One region of the Vibrio syngnathi genome, then DNA from elsewhere that is predicted to be linked to it. Evidence: predicted binding sites of a transcription regulator. Region 1 holds the regulator's gene; the other holds the start of a gene.
The links. The regulator MetJ, encoded in region 1, represses methionine synthesis genes. The targets are predictions, from matches to a motif close to TTAGACNTNTANANGTCTAA.
Positions count from the first base shown of each region.

Region 1 (6,013 bases):
TTTTTTAATGATACAGATGCTTCAACCACCTAGGAACTTTGAAGTACATCCATTAACATGAACAAGATCCCCCAAATAATAATATCCTAGGAACCTACACCTATGTCTGAAGACAGCCGCCAAGATCAATCCTCTCAAGCGTTATCGCCTCAAGAACAATTCCGTCAGCAAGCTCTTGATTATCATGAGTTCCCAATTCCAGGCAAAATTGCCGTAGAACTGACGAAGCCTGCAAACTCTGCAGAAGACCTAGCACTGGCATACAGCCCAGGTGTAGCTGAGCCTGTTCGCGAGATTGCACAGAACGTCGATAACGTTTACAAGTACACAGGTAAAGGCAACATGGTTGCAGTTATCTCTAACGGTACTGCAATTCTTGGCTTAGGCAATCTTGGTCCTATTGCTTCTAAACCGGTTATGGAAGGTAAAGCGCTACTGTTTAAGCGTTTTGCTGGTTTAGATTCTATCGATATTGAAGTAAAACACCGCACAATCGATGAGTTCGTTGATACGGTTGCGAATATCGCAGATACATTTGGCGGTATTAACTTAGAAGACATCAAAGCACCAGACTGTTTTGAAATCGAGCGTCGCCTGATTGAGCGTTGTGATGTACCTGTATTCCACGATGACCAACACGGTACTGCGATTGTTACGGCAGCAGGTATGCTGAATGCGATTGAGCTTCAAGGTAAGAAACTGGAAGAGTGTAAGATCGTTTGTTTAGGTGCTGGCGCAGCGGCGGTTGCTTGTATGGAGCTACTGATTAAGTGTGGCGCTCAGCGTGAGAAGATCTACATGCTTGACCGTAAAGGTGTGATCCACACTCGTCGTGATGACTTGAATGAATACAAAGAGCTGTTCGCAAATAACACCGACAAGCGCACGCTTGAAGATGTTATCGAAGGCGCTGATCTGTTCTTGGGTGTATCGGGTCCTAATCTGCTACCAGCTAAGGCTCTTACGCTGATGGCTGATAAGCCGGTTGTGTTTGCATGTTCAAACCCAGATCCAGAGATCAAGCCTGAGCTTGCACACGAAGTTCGTTCTGACCTAATCATGGGTACAGGCCGTAGTGATTACCCTAACCAAGTAAACAACGTACTTTGTTTCCCATTCATTTTCCGTGGTGCACTAGACGTGCGTGCGAGCGAAATCAATGACGAAATGAAGCTAGCGGCGGTTAAAGCGATTCGTGAACTAGCGAAAGAAGAAGTTCCAGCTGAAGTATTGGCAGCTGCGGGCGAGACTGCACTGGAATTTGGTAAAGGTTACATCATTCCTAAGCCAATGGATCCACGTCTGCTTCCTCGCATAGCAAAAGCAGTTGCGGAAGCGGCGGTTGAGTCTGGCGTTGCTCGTATTGAGATGCCTGCTAACTATATGGCTTAATGCCTTAATAGCTTAATAGCTTAATAGCTTAATAGCTTAATAGCTTAATAGCGGTTGCTCTATTGAGCGAAAAAGAATAATAAAAAACCGACTCATTTGGAGTCGGTTTTTTTATGTTTATCATTCACAGCGCACTGACAAGTAGTGTCGTGGGTGATGTGATAAATAGGGTTCAGCTATAGCGAATCAATAATGAAGGCAGTGACTGAGTTGTTTTTATTCTTCGTCAAACGCTTCGAACTCGATACCCATCTCTGTCATCAGTTTTTTCACTTCAGTAGGAATATCGTCGGGACGGTCTTTACGAAGATCTTCATCCGTTGGTAGTGGTTGGCCTGTGTACGCATGTAGAAAGGCTTCGCACAGTAGCTCACTGTTTGTTGCATGGCGTAGGTTATTAATCTGGCGGCGAGTGCGCTCGTCAGTAAGAACCTTTAACACTTTTAGAGGGATAGAAACTGTAATTTTCTTTACTTGTTCGCTTTTCTTTCCATGCTCAGCATATGGGCTTATGTATTCACCATTCCAGTCGGCCATTGCGTACCTTCATCACTTTAGTTGTTAGAATAAATTAATAGTGGTGATTTTAGCGGGATTTACTGCCATAAGCAAAGACATATAGACGTCTGGAAGTGTTGACGTCTCACGTTTATGAAAGTAAAGTGAATAACATATATCTAACACAGCCGCAAAATGCCGACAAGCAGCTGTGATTCTCAGACGCAAAATTTGTAAGGAAGCACCTATGAGCAGCCGGAAGCCAGCAACCATCGCCGTACGTACTGGTATCGAGTCAGACACGCAACATCATGCTGTTGTCCCACCCATTTATCTTTCGACTAACTATGGGTTTCCCGCTTTTGGTGAAGTGCCAAAGTATGATTATACCCGCTCTGGTAACCCAAACCGTGGTCTATTAGAAACGGCACTGTTTGAGCTTGAGTCGGGCAAAGGTGCGGTTGTGACTAACTGCGGTACGTCGGCACTTAACTTATGGGTATCCGCTTTCTTAGGTGGTGATGATCTTATCATCGCACCACACGACTGCTACGGCGGCACTTATCGTCTGTTTAACACACGCTCACTAAAAGGTGACTTCAAAGTTCTGTTCGTTGATCAATCGGATCAAGCGGCACTGGATGCGGCGATCGCGCTTAAGCCAAAGTTGATCTTAATCGAAACACCATCGAATCCACTGGTTCGTGTGGTTGATATTGCAGAAACTTGCCGTAAAGCGAAAGAAGTGGGTGCTCTGGTTGCTGTCGACAACACGTTTTTGACGCCTGTGTTCCAAAAGCCTTTAGAGCTGGGTGCTGACTTTGTTATCCACTCAACCACCAAATACATTAACGGACACTCGGATGTTATTGGTGGCGTTGTAGTGACTAAAACTGAAGAGCACGCTGAAGAGCTAGCATGGTGGGGCAACTGTATTGGTGCGACCGGCACACCATTTGATAGCTACATGACTCTACGTGGTATTCGTACGCTAGGTGCACGTATGCGTGTTCACGAAGAGAGTTCACGTGAAATTCTGACGGCGCTGCAACAACAAGATCTGGTGGGTACGATTTACCACCCAAGCCTTCCTGAACATCCGGGCCACGAGATCGCGAAAAAACAACAACTGGGCTTTGGTTCCATGCTGAGCTTTGAGTTTGCGGGCTCTTTTGAAGCACTTAAATATTTTGTAGATAAGTTAGAGCTATTTTCTTTGGCTGAATCACTGGGTGGGGTTGAAAGCCTGATTTGCCACCCAGCTTCGATGACTCACCGTGCGATGGGCGAAGAAGCATTGGCAGAAGCGGGTGTTTCTCAACAACTACTGCGCCTTTCTGTTGGCCTTGAAGATGCGGAAGACCTAATCGACGATCTCAAGCAAGCGTTTGAAAAAACACAACGCTTTATCACTGAAGGGGAGGGTTAATAATGGCAATCTTTCGCCAGCTACATAAATTTGGTGGCAGCAGTTTAGCGAACCCCGAGTGTTACCAACGCGTGGTCAATATTCTTAGAGAGTACTCATCAGCAACCGATTTAGTCGTTGTTTCAGCTGCGGGTAAAACAACCAACCGTTTGATTGAGTTTGTTGAAGCGCTCGATAAAGACGGCCGTATTGCTCACGAATGCCTGCAAACCCTTCGTCAGTTCCAACTTGAGCTGATTGAATCGTTACTTGACGGTGAAACTGCTGAGCAATTAACGGCAACCATTCAACAAGAATTTACTGCTTTGGGTGAGCTTACAGCTCCCTTGAGTGAAGCACAAAAAGCACAAGTACTGGGTCATGGTGAGGTTTGGTCTTCACGTCTGTTAGCCGCTTTGTTGTGCCAACATGACTTACAAGCGGTTGCTCAAGATGCGCGTGCCTTTTTACGTGCAGAAGCGGGTGCTCAACCCGAAGTGGATCGCGCGCGTTCTTATCCTCTGATTAAAGAAGTTTTGGCTCAGCATACGCATTGCCGAGTGGTGATTACGGGCTTTATGGCTCAGAACTGCGAAGGTGAAACAGTACTGCTTGGTCGTAACGGTTCAGATTACTCAGCAACCGTAATAGGCGCTCTGGCAGAAGTTGAACGTGTGACGATTTGGAGTGACGTGGCGGGCGTCTACAGCGCTGACCCTCGTTTGGTTTCGGATGCGTGTTTGTTGCCTCTGCTTCGCCTTGATGAAGCGAGTGAACTCGCTCGTCTGGCGGCTCCAGTGCTCCATAGCCGAACGCTACAGCCTGTCGCTCAAAGTGCTATGGATCTGAGCTTACGTTGCAGTTATCAGCCAGAGGCGGGTTCTACACAGATAGAGCGTGTATTGGCATCCGGTCGTGGTGCAAAAATCATTACCTCTTTAGATGAAGTTCTTATCGTGCAACTGACGTTTGGTCATGGACATGATTTCGACCGTCTAGAAAGCGAAGTGTTGGAAGGTCTTAAGCGTGCTCAACTAGAGCCGCTTGCTTATGAACTTGAACCGGATCAACATTGTTTGCGTCTTGCTTACACAGAAGAGATCGCTGGTGGCGCTTTAGAATATCTACAAGATCACGCGATTGAAGCGGAAATTAAGCTTAAAGAAGGCTTCTCTCTGATTGCGGCGGTGGGTGCAGGTGTGACTAAGAACCCGAACCATTGCTACGGTTTCTATCAGCAGCTCAAGAGCTCGCCAGTTGAGTTCATCTCAGAAGCGAACTCAGGATTGAGCTTAGTGGCTGTGATTCGTAAGAGTGAAACCTCAAGCCTAGTGAAAGGCATTCACTCTCAACTATTCCAAGCGCAGAAGCGTGTTGCGATTGCTTTGTGTGGTAAGGGCAACATTGGTTCAAGCTGGTTGAGCCTGTTTGCTGAGCAAAAGGCGGAACTCGAAAAGCGTCGTGGAATGAACTTTGAATTGGTTGCGGTTGTTGATAGCCAAACCTATTGGTTCGATGACCAAGGTATTGATGCGACTTCTGTAGGTAAGCGTTTTGATGACGAAGCGATTGCCAACAACGGTAACGACTGGTTAGAGCGTTTGGGCTCTATTCAGGGTTACGATGAAGCTGTAGTACTCGATGTCACCGCAAGCCCTGTGCTTGCAGCAAAGTACCTGCAAATTGCACAACAAGGTATCCACCTGATCTCAGCTAACAAGGTGGCTGGTTCAGCATCAAGCGAGTATTACCATCAGGTACAAGATGCTTTCGCTAAGATCAGCCGTCATTGGCTGTACAATGCGACAGTGGGAGCTGGCTTACCGATTAACCACACGGTACGTGACCTGCGCGAAAGCGGTGACGATATTATTGCTCTGTCAGGTATCTTCTCGGGTACTCTATCTTGGTTATTCCAACAGTTTGATGGCACGGTGCCATTCAGCGAGTTGGTTGATTTAGCGTGGCAACAAGGCCTGACGGAACCGGATCCTCGAGCTGACCTCGATGGCTCAGACGTGATGCGTAAGCTAGTGATTCTGGCGCGTGAATCGGGTTTAGATATTGAGCCTGAAAACGTCAAAGTAGAATCATTGGTACCTGAAGAATTACAAGATCTGTCAGTGGATGACTTCTTTGATAAAGCTTCTGTACTGAGTGAAGAGTTGGCCGAGCGTTTAGAGAAAGCGCAGTCTCAACAGAAGGTTCTTCGTTACGTAGCACGTTTAGAGAAAAATGGTAAGGCAACAGTAGGCGTTGAAGCGCTATCTAAAGAACACGCTCTGGCGAACTTACTGCCTTGCGATAATATCTTTGCGATTGAGAGCAAATGGTACAAAGATAATCCATTGGTTATTCGTGGCCCAGGTGCTGGTCGTGAAGTGACGGCTGGTGCAATTCAATCTGACCTAAACAGAATGTCTAGCCTGTTTTAATACTGAGAGCGATTGGCTTAATAGTCAGATCAATTGCTTTAATACTCAGATCGGTTGGTTTAGTACGTAAATGGCATACTATTCACTAAGATAAATAAGGCTGAAAGCACTATGTGTTTTCAGTCTTTTTTCTACATTCTTTCTGCTTTGCGACCCATCTATCGGCTTGAGCTTTTCTCACTATCTACTTGAAAAAAATTCATAATCGATCTGTTGACATTAAATCGTATTCAATACATTCTGGAGACATATAGACGTCTAAACGTCGCTAGGGATTTGA
Region 1 is NZ_CP017916.1:245,562-251,574, forward strand. It holds gene K08M4_RS01160 (malic enzyme-like NAD(P)-binding protein) at 103-1,392, shown strand; gene metJ (met regulon transcriptional regulator MetJ) at 1,609-1,929, opposite strand; gene K08M4_RS01170 (O-succinylhomoserine (thiol)-lyase) at 2,138-3,319, shown strand; gene K08M4_RS01175 (bifunctional aspartate kinase/homoserine dehydrogenase II) at 3,322-5,733, shown strand.

Region 2 (6,013 bases), 1.1 Mb from region 1:
GTTCCGCCGAGCTTCTTAACCGTTGCCCAACACACACCAACCGGTAGGAAGAAGAAAATAGCTTCGCCGATCAACCATAAGAATGAGTGAACGGTTGCCCAGAATTGACTGATTTCAACTAAGGTTTTGCCGTCGAACATGCGAATGTCGCCAATCACATTGCGAAAACCAAGAATCAAACCACCAGTAATGATGGCTGGCAGCAGTGGTACGAAAATTTCGGCTAAATGGGAGATACCACGCTCAAGGAAGTTCATATTTTGGCGAGCCGCCAGTTTCGCCTCATCTTTTGATGATGCATCTTTACCGGTTTGCTCAATCAGAAGTGCGTACACCTCATCAACCTCGGTGCCAATAACCACTTGGAATTGACCTGCGTTAGTAAAGCAGCCTTTTACCAGCTTAAGCTTCTCTAATTCTGCTTTGTTCGCTTGTTCCGTATCGTTCAATACAAAACGCAGTCGAGTTAGACAATGGCTGACACTCGCAATATTTTCTTTGCCACCGACTAACTCGATAAGACGCGCAACGTCTTGCTTCGCTATCTTACTCATACTACCCCACCCTGGTTTCATTCAATTACTCATCTAAACCATGCAGCGATAACTACTCGGATTTAGATTAATGGGAACATTCCCAATCACAGTTATTATAATGCCCACGTGAATGATAAATTAAAATGGGAACAGTCCCATTAATTGAAAGAGATCACACTCTAATTTTAATCTAAGCGGTTCAATTTCGCTTAACTGAGTGGATTATAGAATAGGAGATTGAGTGTGATGAGAGATCTCTGCATTGCCTAAAAGCTGAGAGATCAATAGATTAGCGGCCAATTTACCCGCAGATTGATATCCAGGATCAATGCTAAATACTCGCGGGAACAAGAAAGAGAGAAGATCATTACCACCAACGCCCGTGACGACCACATCTTCACGTTGTAGCTCTTGTAGACGTTTGATGACACCAAGAGCCAATGTGTCGCTGGCACAAACAAGTGCTTGAGTGGTCGGAGTCAGTACCTCATCCACCAGCTGATAAGCGCTTTCATGATGAAGCTGACCAGTGCGATAGTTCGCAATCACTCCAGTGCTTTCGCACCAATCGATATAAGCCTTAAGACGCAGCTCACCGGTTGATTTATCGCTAGGATCAACGCCGATAAAGCCAATATCAGAGATCCCCTGATCCGACAGATGCGCCAATGCACTGTTGATCACCTGCTGGTTATCATAGTTAATCGACGTCACGTTCTCGGTATCCAGAGCAATCACAACCGCTTTGTGTTCCCACGCTTCGATCGCAGGGATATCACAGTCAGTAAAGCCAAACACAATGATGCCATCAACATTGCGACGTTTAAGAACCTGAAGGTGCTCATTGGCTTTATCTCTATCAAGTTGGCTTTCCATGATCACCACATCGTAATCCGCTCGATACAACTCAGTCAGCATAGTGCTAACGGCTTTGTTTTCAGAGGGAGAGTCCAGACGAGAGATGATCACACCGATGACTTTTTGGCTGCCACCGCGCATAGATTGTGCAGACTTTGAAGGTGTATACCCTGATTCTTGAATTACTCTTTCCACCCTTTCACGGGTTTCAGGTTTCACTTTTGGATCATTGGTCAAAACGCGAGATACGGTAGACTTACCAACACCGGACAGCTTAGCAATATCGAGAATAGTAAGTTTTTTGCTCATAAGAAGTCTGACGTTAAAGGGAAGAAAAAGAAAAAGTGAGGGTGACCCCCCTCACTTAACTGTTTGTAAAACCTAGTCGTTAACTATGACCTACTTTCGGCAGTTTTTATAGATAACACGACCAAGTTCTAGACGAGCGTTGTCGCCTTTCGTATGTAAAGTGACGCTGTTAACCAATTCAGAAGTACCATCATCTAGGATGTATTTCGTACCTGAACCGGCTGCGATTTGCGTTAGGCGATATTCATTTTCAGGTAAACGCAATACCGCTTTTTCATTACCAAGATAAGCGACCTTAAATGAAACATCGGACTCACATTGATAAGTCACGAATTGATCGTCCGATACTGCGCTCTTAGTCTCAGGAGCTGCTGATTTAGAGCATCCGAATAACGCTACAGTACATAGAGATGCTATCAACAATGCTTTCATACTGCGTTCCTCATCTTTATATTGTGAATAACACTTATATCTAAGTGAAAGAGACTTAGTCTCTTAACCTTTTAAGAATGCTGGTACATCTTTAATACTGTCAAGCACGACACTTGCAAGCGCTTCACCTTTTTCAGTGATTGGCTTACCAGTTCTTACCAGTACTTTAGTGCCAACACCCGCCGCCTCTGCAGCCATCATGTCTTCAGCTTTATCGCCGATCATGACCGAGTTAGCCATATCAATCTTCAGAAAGTCACGCGCAGAAATGAACATGCCTGGCTTTGGTTTACGACATTCACAATCTTGTTTGTAGTCACCAACACCGTGCTCAGCGTGGTGCGGGCAGTAATAAATACCATCTAGCTCAACGCCGTTATCAACAAAGTTCCAATCCATCCACTGCGTTAGAGAAAGAAAACGGTCTTCACTAAACATGCCGCGAGCAATACCAGATTGGTTGGTCACTAACACCAATAAATAACCCATATCTTTAAACGCTTTCGCCGCTTCAAACACACCATCGATGTATTCAAAGTCATGTTCATCATGTACGTAGCCGTGATCAACGTTAATCACACCATCACGATCTAAAAAAACAGCAGGTTTAGACAAAATTCAGTTCTCTATCAACTCTCTATTAATCATTAATTATTACACGCTTTATTTGCTTCATCACTATCTATTTAGTTTTGCGTTCGTTAACGATTTGTTTCTAGTTTAACTTCGCAACTCGCGTTTAGCCGTCTAGACGTAAAAATATCTATTGACTTAGATCATAGAACACCATAGCATCATCTGTAAATCGAGTGAGTCATCAATATATTATTCTGTTCTACCTGCACGGGTTTCTCTATGATTAAAGTGAATCAAGTCAACAAGGTTTTCTATCAAGGCACTAAAGAAATCAATGCCTTAATTGATATCAACCTCCACATTCCTCAAGGTCAAATCTTTGGAGTCATCGGCTCTTCAGGTGCAGGCAAAAGTACCCTTATTCGTTGTGTAAACATGTTGGAAGCTCCAACGTCAGGTGAGGTGATTGTTGACGGTATCGACCTAACAAAACTCAGCAAATCAGAACTTAGCGAAGCACGCCGTAACATCGGCATGATATTCCAACACTTCAATCTGCTGTCTTCTCGTACTGTATTTAACAACGTAGCACTGCCTTTAGAGCTTGCTGGTAGAGATAAAGCTGCGATTGAAGCGAAAGTGAGTGAGCTACTTGAGCTTGTCGGCCTATCGGATAAGCGTGATACCTACCCTGCGAACTTAAGTGGCGGTCAAAAGCAGCGTGTCGCTATTGCTCGTGCGCTAGCTTCAGACCCGAAAGTACTACTGTGTGATGAAGCGACCAGTGCTCTGGATCCAGCAACGACTCAATCTATTCTTGAGCTGCTACGTGAAATCAACCGCAAGCTACACATCACGATCCTACTTATTACGCACGAGATGGACGTAGTGAAAAGCATTTGTCACGAAGTCGCGATCATTGGCGGTGGCGAGCTAGTAGAGAAAGGCACAGTTGGCGACATCTTCGCACACCCTAAGACAGAGCTAGCACATCAGTTTATTCGCTCAACGCTAGACCTATCTATCCCTGAAGATTATCAAGCGCGTTTGCAAGAGACTCGTGTTAACAGTAGCTACCCATTAGTGCGTCTTGAGTTTACTGGTGCAACCGTTGATGCTCCACTGATGACGCAAATTGCTCGTAAATTCAATATCGATGTCAGCATCTTAAGCTCTGACCTCGATTACGCCGGCGGCGTGAAGTTCGGCATGATGGTCGCTGAGCTGTTCGGTAATGAAGCAGATGATAATGCTGCTATCCAATTCCTACGCGACAACAATGTAAAAGTAGAGGTGCTTGGTTATGTCCTTTAGTTTCAACGAGATTGCTGACTGGATCAGCCTTAACGGCAACCTTCTACTCGAAGCAACTGGCGAAACGCTTTACATGGTTGCTGTTGCTGGCATCGTTGGTTTCGCTGTCGGTATTCCATTAGGCGTGATTCTACACACCACTAAAAAAGGTGGTCTGTTAGAGAACACCAAACTAAACAAGATTCTTGGTGCCGTTGTGAACGTGGGCCGTTCAGTGCCTTTCTTAGTACTGATGGTAGCGATCATCCCTCTCACTAAAATGCTGATCGGCACCTTCATCGGTACAACCGCAGCGATTGTTCCACTCACCATTGGAGCAATCCCATTCGTGGCTCGACTTATCGAGAGTGCACTACTTGAAGTACCAACAGGTCTAGTGGAAGCAGCTCAGTCAATGGGCGCAACACCAACACAAATCATCAATAAGGTTCTGCTTCCTGAAGCACTGCCGACTATCATCAACTCAGTGACAATTACGCTAGTGACTCTTGTGAGTTACTCGGCAATGGCCGGAACTGTGGGTGGTGGTGGCCTAGGTGATGTCGCGATTCGTTACGGATTTCACCGCTACGATGTGATTATTATGGCTGTGACCGTCGTCATGTTGATTGTGCTGGTACAAATTATTCAATCAATCGGTGATTCATTAGTTCGCCGCGTTGACCACAGATAACGACTTACAGACCAAAATCAAAGTCGTCTGAACCAAATTAAATAGATTTATTAAAAGGAGATTATTATGAAATTTAACCTTAAAGGTTTACTTACTATTGCAGCAGCAGCTTCAGCGCTAGTACTAGCAGGTTGTGGTGATAAAGAAGTCGATACTTCTAAGATCAAAGTTGGCGTAATGGCAGGTGCAGAAGCACAAGTTGCTGAAGTCGCAGCTAAAGTCGCGAAAGAGCAATACGGCCTAGATGTTGAACTGGTCACTTTTACGGATTATGTAACACCTAACGCAGCGCTAGATGATGGTTCTATCGACATCAATGCATTCCAACACACGCCGTACCTAGATCAGCAAGTTGCTGACCGTGGCTACAAACTAACGATCGCTGGTAACACTTTTGTTTACCCTATTGCTGGTTACTCTAAAGAAGTTAAATCGGTAGACGAAATCCAAGATGGTGCTCGTATTGCTGTACCAAACGATCCAACAAACCTAGGTCGTTCTCTACTGCTTCTTGAGCAGCAAGGTCTACTTGAACTTCGTGAAGGTGCAGGTCTTCTAGCTACCGTTCGTGACATCGTTGGTAACCCTAAGAACCTAACGATTGTTGAACTAGACGCAGCTCAACTGCCACGTTCTCTTGATGATGTAACTTTATCTATCATCAACACTACTTACGCGAGCTCTATCAACCTGACTCCACAAAAAGACGGCGTATTCGTTGAAGACAAAGATTCTCCATACGTGAACCTAATCGTTTCTCGAGAAGACAATCTAAATGCAGAAAACGTACAAAACTTCGTTAAAGCATACCAAACTGAAGAAGTATACAACGCAGCTTCTGACATATTCCAAGGTGGCGTAGTTAAAGGTTGGTAATCAGCTAAAATAGTACCTTATAGATACCGAAAGGGGCTGACTCAATGTCAGCCCCTTTTTTAATGATGAAGGTTTGCTAGAAAATAAAGCTTCTCAGGGTTAATCGAAATGAAGTCGATTACTTGAGGTGATCCCAAGAGATATTTGACACCAATCGGCAATCATCACACTTGAAATAGAAAATATCGTGGATTGGTGCATCAAGCAGCCATTCACCACCACATTGCGGGCATTTACGCTCTTTTTCAGCTTTCAGGCTGATCCCACCGACACGATATAAGTAGTAGTAAGTTGGAATCTTAGTCAGAAATTCAATGCGCCCTCTTAAACCCCAACCGCGTTTGAACAGTACGCTTTTGGTATCACTGATCTCGGTCAACGTTGCATGTTCAGCACGGCAACCACCGCCCATTTGTACTTCATCACAGGCTTGCCATTC
Region 2 is NZ_CP017916.1:2,488,116-2,494,128, forward strand. It holds gene treB (PTS trehalose transporter subunit IIBC) at 1-554, opposite strand, end outside; gene treR (trehalose operon repressor TreR) at 759-1,703, opposite strand; gene K08M4_RS11370 (MliC family protein) at 1,794-2,135, opposite strand; gene gmhB (D-glycero-beta-D-manno-heptose 1,7-bisphosphate 7-phosphatase) at 2,199-2,750, opposite strand; gene metN (methionine ABC transporter ATP-binding protein MetN) at 2,991-4,025, shown strand; gene K08M4_RS11385 (methionine ABC transporter permease) at 4,015-4,698, shown strand; gene K08M4_RS11390 (MetQ/NlpA family lipoprotein) at 4,765-5,574, shown strand; gene K08M4_RS11395 (Zn-ribbon-containing protein) at 5,693-6,013, opposite strand, start outside.
Region 2: the regulator MetJ is predicted to act here: its motif matches at 2,875-2,894, upstream of metN (methionine ABC transporter ATP-binding protein MetN).